2 regions of the Mesorhizobium quangtriensis genome follow, and region 1 is predicted to be linked to the other one. Evidence: riboswitches for the same ligand, from Rfam matches in the RefSeq annotation. Region 1 holds a riboswitch; the other holds the start of a gene.
The links. A riboswitch is a leader RNA that binds a small molecule or an ion and turns the genes downstream of it on or off. The one in region 1 is predicted to bind S-adenosylmethionine.
Positions count from the first base shown of each region.

Region 2: another riboswitch for S-adenosylmethionine. It lies ahead of ABMA32_RS22140 (homoserine O-succinyltransferase); the one in region 1 lies ahead of ABMA32_RS06170 (O-succinylhomoserine sulfhydrylase).

Region 1 covers NZ_JBEBMF010000001.1:1,262,763-1,266,996, forward strand. The annotation lists gene ABMA32_RS06160 (MmcQ/YjbR family DNA-binding protein) at 21-338, shown strand; gene ABMA32_RS06165 (hypothetical protein) at 344-1,156, shown strand; gene ABMA32_RS06170 (O-succinylhomoserine sulfhydrylase) at 1,223-2,413, opposite strand; SAM riboswitch at 2,467-2,544, opposite strand; gene ABMA32_RS06175 (2'-deoxycytidine 5'-triphosphate deaminase) at 2,626-3,729, shown strand; tRNA gene ABMA32_RS06180 (tRNA-Gly) at 3,783-3,856, opposite strand; gene clcA (H(+)/Cl(-) exchange transporter ClcA) at 3,945-4,234, shown strand, end outside.
Region 2 covers NZ_JBEBMF010000004.1:535,664-539,897, forward strand. The annotation lists gene ABMA32_RS22125 (DUF2125 domain-containing protein) at 1-349, shown strand, start outside; gene ABMA32_RS22130 (prephenate/arogenate dehydrogenase family protein) at 362-1,282, opposite strand; gene hisC (histidinol-phosphate transaminase) at 1,311-2,417, opposite strand; SAM riboswitch at 2,534-2,611, shown strand; gene ABMA32_RS22140 (homoserine O-succinyltransferase) at 2,667-3,608, shown strand; gene ABMA32_RS22145 (class I SAM-dependent methyltransferase) at 3,615-4,234, opposite strand, start outside.

The sequences.
Region 1 (4,234 bases):
ACGCCGCAGGAGCTGGGAGCATGCTGCAGGAAGAGTTTCGCCGGCTTGCATTGACCTTCCCCGAGGCAGTGGTGTCAGGCCATTTCGACGTCACCGACTTTCGCGTGCGCGGCAAGATATTCGCCACTCTACGCGAGGCCGATGGCCGCGCGGTGCTCAAGCTGTCGCCGGACCAGCAGCAGCTTCTGATGGAAACCGCGCCCGCCCAGTTCGAACCCGTCAAGGGATCGTGGGGTCTGAAGGGTTGGACGCGTGTCGTCCTCGACCAAGCGGATGAAGCCACCGTCCGCAACGCGATGGGATTTGCTTGGAGGTCTGTCTCGCCGACTTTACGTTAACGGTGATGGAGTACGTGACGACTTGCTGTCTGGCGTGTCATCTGGGTGAGGTTGCGGTGGTATTACGTGGCGGTTTAGTCGTCTTGCCGCTGGTGCTGTTCACAGCGACCGGCGCTGTGGCCGACGACGATTGCGAAGACTTCTCAAAGTCTGGCCTTTTCTCCGAGGCCATCATTACCGACGAAGGACCGCGAGACACGCCTCCGGCTTCTCTGGACCCGGCATTCGACATTCGTATCGTCTATCCTACCGCCTACCTCACAAGGCCTGAATCTGCGCTCGATCAGCTTCGACGAAGCGCTGAAAGCTTCGTCATCACGCTTGATGGCACGCCTTCACCGATCGAGGAGCGAGTCACAAAAAGGCCAAACCTGTTTGGTGGCGATAACCCATCCGCCTTCCGCCTCTCTGTTCATGACCGCTATAATCTGGATAAGGTAATAGCAGTCATGACGCGAAGGATCCTTGGATTGCCTTGGTCGTTTGACATGCCGCCGCTGTCCACATCCCCCTATTCAACACAGGGATTGCTTGAAATTACGAATGAGAAAGACGCGCGGTGGCGCGACAAGCTCCTTCTCGTCTCGATCTCAGAGGGAGTGTTCAAGGACTATATTGAATGCGACGCATCTAATTTGCGTCCTCATCCACAATGCATGCATTACTTTGACTACAGGAATATCGATGTCACTATGTCGTATTCGATACGACTTATTCCGGAATGGTACACGATACGCGATTTAGCCAATCGGTTGTTGTCCTGCATCTATCGAGACGAAATACCAACACGAACTGATGGAAAACAGACGTGGGATTAAAGCCTGATTTTGCTTAGTCGTTTATCGCAATGTCGATACCGGCGATTGTATTGACAGCCGCTCTCCCTACCTCAGGGCGTCCAACGCCTCGCCCAAATCCGTGATCAGGTCGTCGGCATCCTCAAGCCCGACCGACAGGCGTAGCGTGCCGCCGCCGATGCCGAGTTCCGCCCGCGCTTCGTCGGTCAGGTTCTTGTGCGTGGTCGTGGCGGGATGCGTGATCAGGCTCTTGGCGTCGCCCAGATTGTTGGAGATCTTGATGACCTCCAGCCCGTTCTGCAGCGCAAATGCGCTCTTCTTGCCATCCTTCAGTTCGAGGCAGATCAGCGTCGAGCCGCCGCCCATCTGTTTCTTGACCAGCGCCGCCTGCGGGTGGTCGTCGCGGCCCGGATAGATGACGCGCGCGATCTCCGGCCGCCCGGCAAGAAAGTCTGCGATCTTGGCCGCGCTTTCCGTCTGCTGGCGCACGCGCACCGGCAGTGTCTCCAGTCCCTTCAGCAGCGTCCAGGCATTGAAGGGCGACAGGCTTGGGCCGGTGTGGCGGAAATAATCGTGCAGGTTCTTGTCGATCCACTCCTTGTCCGACAGCACGATGCCGCCGAGGCAGCGTCCCTGGCCATCGATATGCTTGGTCGCCGAATAGACGACGATGTGCGCGCCGAGTTCCAGCGGCTTCTGCTGCAGCGGCGTGGCAAACACATTGTCGACCACCACGCGCGCGCCGATCGAATTGGCGAGTGCTGCCACCGCGGCGATGTCGATCACCTCCAGCGTCGGGTTGGTCGGGCTCTCGAGGAAGAACAGCTTAGTGTTCGGGCGAACCGCCTTTTCCCAGTTGGCGATGTCGGTTCCGTCGACCAGCGTCGACTCGATGCCGTAGCGCGGGGCGAGCGTCTCGATCACCCACCGGCACGAACCGAACAGCGCGCGCGCCGCGACGATGTGGTCGCCGGCTTTTAGGCTGCACAGGATCGCGGCCGAAACGGCGGCCATGCCCGACGAGGTGGCGCGCGCGTCCTCCGCGCCCTCCAGCGCGCACATGCGCTTCTCGAACATGTCGACGGTCGGGTTGGCGTAGCGCGAATAGATGAAGCCGGGCTCTTCGCCCTTGAAGCGGGCTTCCGCCGCCTCGGCCGTCTGGTAGACGTAGCCCTGCGTCATGTAGATCGCTTCCGAAGTCTCGCCGTGCTGCGAGCGCAGGGTGCCGGAATGGACCATTTGCGTTGCGGGCTTCAATGTGTGCTTCTTGCCAGTCATCGACGTGCCTCAGATACAAAAAAACCGGCCGCGAAGTCGCAACCGGTCCATATGGCTCTCGCCCGACGGTCCTTTAGCGACTTGTTTAACGTGGCTGCAAGCCGACCGGCCAAATCACCACGGGATAACGAACCCTTAGACCCGCGCCCGGCTTGCGTCAATTCCGTCGATTGCTAAACCACTGGGCCAGCATTGCATGATGCTGCATGGAGATGAACCGCTTGCGCCAGACAGGCATCCTGCCCGACACAGATATCGCCGCGCTTTTTCAGTCCGGCGCGCTCGCGAGCCGTCGTCCGCTCGATCCCGACCAGATACAGCCGGCCAGCCTTGATCTCAGGCTTGGCGAAAAGGCATGGCGCGTGCGCGCCAGCTTCCTGCCGGGGCCGAACAGCAATGTCGCCGACAAGCTCGATCGCCTGCAACTCCACGAGATCGACCTTGCCAATGGCGCGGTACTTGAGACCGGCTGCGTCTATATCGTGCCGCTACTCGAGACGCTGAACCTACCGGCCGGCATCTCCGCTTCGGCCAATCCGAAAAGCTCGACCGGCCGGCTCGACATCTTCACGCGCGTCATGACCGACCATGGCCGGGAGTTTGACAAGATCGCGCCGGGCTACACCGGGCCGCTCTATCTCGAAGTCAGTCCACGCACCTTCCCGATCGTCGTGCGCGCCGGCTCGCGCCTGTCGCAGATACGTTTCCGCACCGGCAACGCCCTGCTGTCGGAAGGCGAACTCGAAATCCTCCATCGCGCCGAGACGCTTGTCGCGACAGATCCGCCCAACATTTCCGGCGGCGGCATCGCGCTCTCCATCGACCTCAGCGGCGAGCGAGGCGCGCTGATCGGCTATCGCGGCAAGCACCACACCGGGCTGGTTGATGTCGACAAGCGCGCTGCGCACCACGTGCTCGATTTCTGGGAACCGCTCTACGCCCACGGGGCGCCGGAACTCGTGCTGGACCCGGACGAGTTCTACATCCTCGTCAGCAACGAAGCCGTCCACGTCCCGCCGCTCTACGCCGCCGAGATGACACCCTACGACCCGCTGGTCGGCGAATTCCGCGTGCACTATGCAGGCTTCTTCGACCCAGGCTTCGGCCATTCGGCCGCCGGCGGTACGGGCAGCCGCGCGGTGCTGGAAGTGCGCAGCCACGAGGTGCCCTTCATCCTCGAACACGGCCAGATCGTCGGCCGTCTTGTATACGAGCATATGCTGGATCGCCCGAAGGCGCTTTACGGGACTGACCTCGGCTCCAACTACCAGGCGCAGGGCCTGAAGCTGTCGAAGCACTTCCGGGGCCCCGATTGAAGACAAGTGGCTCGCCATCGCAGGGCAGCAGTTATGATATCGTAAGGTTGGTCTGGAGCGGGTAGCGGGAATCGAACCCGCACAGCTAGCTTGGGAAGCTAGAGCGCTACCACTACACCATACCCGCGCTGGCGACTGAGTATCACGGCCGGCAAGGGGTGCGCAATCGGGGTCGTTTCGCCGAATGAGGACATCAGCTTGGAAGTGACCCGTTCATGATGTCCCCGATTGCAGAAAGGCGCGGCGTCGGTGATCTGCTGTTTTTCCTGGTGGCGATCGTCGTCGGGCTGATAACCGGCTTCCTCGGCACCGCCCTGCGGTTCGGCGATGAAAATGCGCATGTCTGGCCCGACTTCGTCTCCGGACTAACAGGCGATCAAACGGCGCTTCACCTCCTCGTCGTCGGGCTGACGACCGCGCTCATGGTCGTCGCCGCTGTATGGCTGGTCAGGGCTTTCGCGCCGGAAGCGGCCGGCTCCGGCATCCAGGAGATCGAAGGAGCGAT
Region 2 (4,234 bases), on a different contig from region 1:
CGCCGACGGCGTCACGCTTCGCGGCCTGCGCCCGGAGGATCTGCGCGGACGTTCCGGCGTCATCCGCAATGCCACGCTGAACATCGGCGAGAATGGCGGCTTCACCGTTACCGGGAATTTCTCGGTCGCAGAAGACGGCCTGCTCGATGCTGACCTGCGGGTCACGGTGCGCGACCCGCAGAACCTTTCGACCGCCGTAGCAGAGGCGTTTCCGGAGAAGCGTCGCGAGATCAACAACGTCGCCTCGGCGTTGACCTTCATGGGCAACAACCCCTCGTTGCCCCTGCGCATCCAGCGCGGCGAGGCGAAGCTCGCCTTCTTCACGCTCGGCAACATACCGGCCTTCTGAGGCCGGTCCAGGTCAGTTCTTCGGATGCTCGACCGCCTGGCGGCCGAAGTCCGGCACGTCGATATCCTGGCCTGCCTCGATGATGGAGCGGCGGATCGCCCGTGTGCGGCTGAACAGCTCGAACAGCTTGTCGCCCTCGCCCCAGCGGATCGCGCGCTGCAGCGATGCCAGGTCTTCCGAGAAGCGCGCCAGCATTTCGAGGATCGCGTCGCGATTGTGCAGGCAGACGTCTCGCCACATGGTCGGATCGGATGCGGCGAGACGGGTGAAATCGCGAAAACCGGAGGCGGAGTACTTGATGACTTCCGACTTGGTCACCGTCTCCAGATCGTCCGCCGTTCCGACTATGTTGTAGGCGATGATGTGCGGCAGGTGCGAGACGATGGCGAGCGTCCGGTCGTGATGTTCGGGGTCCATCGTGTCGATGTTGGAGCCGCAACGCCGCCAGAACTCGGAGAGCTTTTCCAGTGCGTCAGGATCCGTGCCGGGCAGCGGCGTGAAGATGCACCAGCGGTTTTCGAACAGCTCGGCGAAGCCGGCGTCCGGGCCAGACTTTTCCGTACCCGCCAGAGGGTGGCCCGGGATGAAATGCACGCCCTCGGGCACATGCGGCGACATCTGCGCGATGACGGAGGATTTCGTCGAGCCGACATCGGTGAGGATCGCGCCCTTCTTCAGTGCGGGCGCGATTTCCTTCGCGACTTCGCCGGACGAACCGACCGGCACCGAGACGATGACGAGATCGGCATCCGCGACCGCCTTGGCCGGATCGGTCGAATAGCTGTCCCCGAGGCCGAGTTCCTCGGCGCGGGCCAACGTCTTTTCGCTGCGCGTCGAGATGGCGATGTGGCGGGCGAGGTTCTCGCGACGCACGACGCGCGCCAGCGACGAGCCGATCAGGCCTATGCCGACAAGCGCGACCTTCTCGAACATGGGTTCCGATGACGATCCGGTCATGGCGTCAGCTTCTCAAAAATTCGGCCAATGCTGCGACGACGCCGCGATTGGCCTCCTCGGTGCCGACGGTCATTCGCAATGCGTTGGGGAAGCCGTAGGCCGCCACACGGCGCAGGATATAGCCACGTTCGGAGAGCCAGGCATCGGCCTTCGCGGCCGAGTGCTTCTCGTCGGGGAAGTGGACAAGGATGAAATTGCCGACGGACGGCGTGACACGCAGGCCGAGCTTCGGCAGTTCTTCCGACAGCCAGGCCAACCAGCGGTCGTTGTGCTCGATGGTGCGCTCGACATGCGAGCGGTCCCTCAGCGCCGCGACGCCGGCCTCGATCGCCGTGGCGTTGACATTGAAGGGACCCCGCATGCGGTTTATGGCGTCGATGATGTGCGACGGGCCGTACATCCAGCCCAGCCGCACGCCGCCGAGGCCATGGATCTTCGAGAACGTGCGTGTCATCACGACATTCTGCGAATTGCCGACAAGCTCGACACCGGCTTCATAGTCGTTGCGGCGGACATATTCCGCGTAGGCCGCGTCGAGCACGAGCAGGACATGCTTGGGCAGGCCTGCATGCAGGCGGCGGATTTCCTCGAACGGCAGATACGTCCCGGTCGGGTTGTTGGGGTTGGCAATGAAGACGATCTTCGTCTTGGCCGTCACCGCCGCGAGGATGGCATCGACGTCCGCGCGCTCCTCGACCTCACGCACGGTGACCGGCACGCCGCCGGCGGCCTGGATGTAGATCTTGTAGACCAGGAAACCGTGCTCGGTGATGATCGCCTCGTCGCCTGCGGACAGGTAGGTCTGCGCCAGCAGGCCGAGGATTTCGTCCGAGCCGTTGGAGCAGATGATGTTGGCGGGGTTCAGCCCGTGCGCCTCGGCGATCGTCTCGCGCAGCCGCGTAGCCGAGCCGTCAGGGTAGAATTCCAGCCGGGCGGCCACGTCGCGCACCGCCTCGATGGCCTTCGGCGAGGAGCCGAGCGGATTCTCATTCGAAGACAGCTTGTGAACCTTGACGGCGCCCGGCGCGCCGCTCTTGCCGGGCACATAGGCCTCGATGTCCATGACGCCGGCGCGCGGCTGTGGACGGGAAAGATCGGCTGCCTTGGTCATGATATTCGTCCGGAAATGCCCAGAAATCGGGGTTGCAGCGCAATACAGGCGTGAGCCCGCAATGTCGAGGGGTTCACCCGGCCCCATTGACGCCTTGCCGGCGCAGGACTATGTGAGACCCGATCCGTGGTGATTTGGCCGGTCGGCTTGCAGCCACGTTAAACAAGTAGCTAAAGGGCCGTTCGCAACAAAAGTCCGTTGGGACCGGCCGCGATTTCGCCGCCGGTCTTTTTGTTTCGGAGATGGCTCATGCCGATCAAGATTCCAGATCAGCTTCCCGCCCGCGAGATACTCGTGCGCGAGGGCGTGTCCATCATGGATGAGCGCACTGCGCGCCGCCAGGATATCCGCCCCCTGCAGATCGGCCTGCTCAACTTGATGCCGAACAAGATCCGCACGGAGACGCAGTTCGCCCGCCTGATGGGCGCGACGCCCCTGCAGGTCGAACTGACGCTTGTGCGCGTCGGCCACCACAAGTCCAAGAACACGTCGGAAGACCACCTTATCTCCTTCTACCAGACGTGGGACGAGGTGAAGGACCGCAAGTTCGACGGCTTCATCATCACCGGCGCGCCGATCGAGCTGCTGCCGTTCGAGCAGGTGGACTACTGGAAGGAACTCGAGCAGATCCTCGACTGGACTACCACCAACGTCCATTCCTCCTTCTTTATCTGCTGGGGAGCAATGGCGGCGGCCTGGCACTTCCATCGCGTACCGAAATACACGCTGGAGAAGAAGGCCTTTGGGGTCTACCGGCACGGCAACAACGTGCCGGCCTCGCCATATCTCGCCGGTTTCTCGGACGATTTCGCCATTCCGGTTTCGCGCTGGACGGAGGTGCGCAGCGCCGATATCCCAACGGAATCCGGGCTGGAAATCCTGATGGAATCGGACGTGACGGGGCCTGGCTTGCTGTCGGAACTGATGGGCAACCGGCTCTACATGTTCAACCATATCGAGTACGATTCCACCTCGCTGAAGGAAGAATACGATCGCGATGTCGCAGCCGGCGTGCCTATCGATGTGCCGCACGAATACTACCCGAACAACGACCCCGGCCGGCCGCCGCTCAATCGCTGGCGTTCGCACGCCCATCTGCTGTTCGGCAACTGGATCAACCGGGTCTATCAGACCACGTCCTTCGAGCTCGGCAAGGTCGGCGTCTCCAAGGTCCAGAAGTTGACGGCCTGACGTATTTCAGCCCTCGATCGCCGCCTTGTCGGCGGTCGAGGCGTGCGGCGCGAGGCCTATGCCGAGGCTTGTCGCACCCTGCGGCGAGAGCACCGGCACGAACACGCGGCGCGAAGCACGCTTTGCAACGGGCACGCCCTGATAGAGCCGCTTCTGCGCCTCGACTATGATGACCCCCGAGAAGATCGGCCACAGCCGCCGGCCAGTGCGCTCGAGGATATTGTGGAAGCGCATCATGAAACGCTTCTTTGAGGGCGGAAACAGCAGGGCCTCCGACCATGCCGACGGCGTGAAGTTCGCCTCACGCAGCAATTCGTTCAACTGGGTGCGGGAAAAGGGCCGCCCTGTGCCGAACGGCGTATGCTCGAAACGCGCCCAGACCCCACGCCGGTTGGGCACGACGATGACGATTCGGCCGTTGGGCGATAATACCCGCCACACTTCCTTCAGCGTCTCGCGCGGGCTTTCGGCATGTTCCAGCGAATGCACCAGCAGCATGCGGTCGATGGATGAATCGACCAGCGGCAGCTCCTCGTCGAAGACGAGAGCCGTCGCCGATGGCCCTCCCGCCGGCCAGACGACAGCCCCCTGCGTCGCCGGCATGAAGGCGAAGACACGTTCGCAAT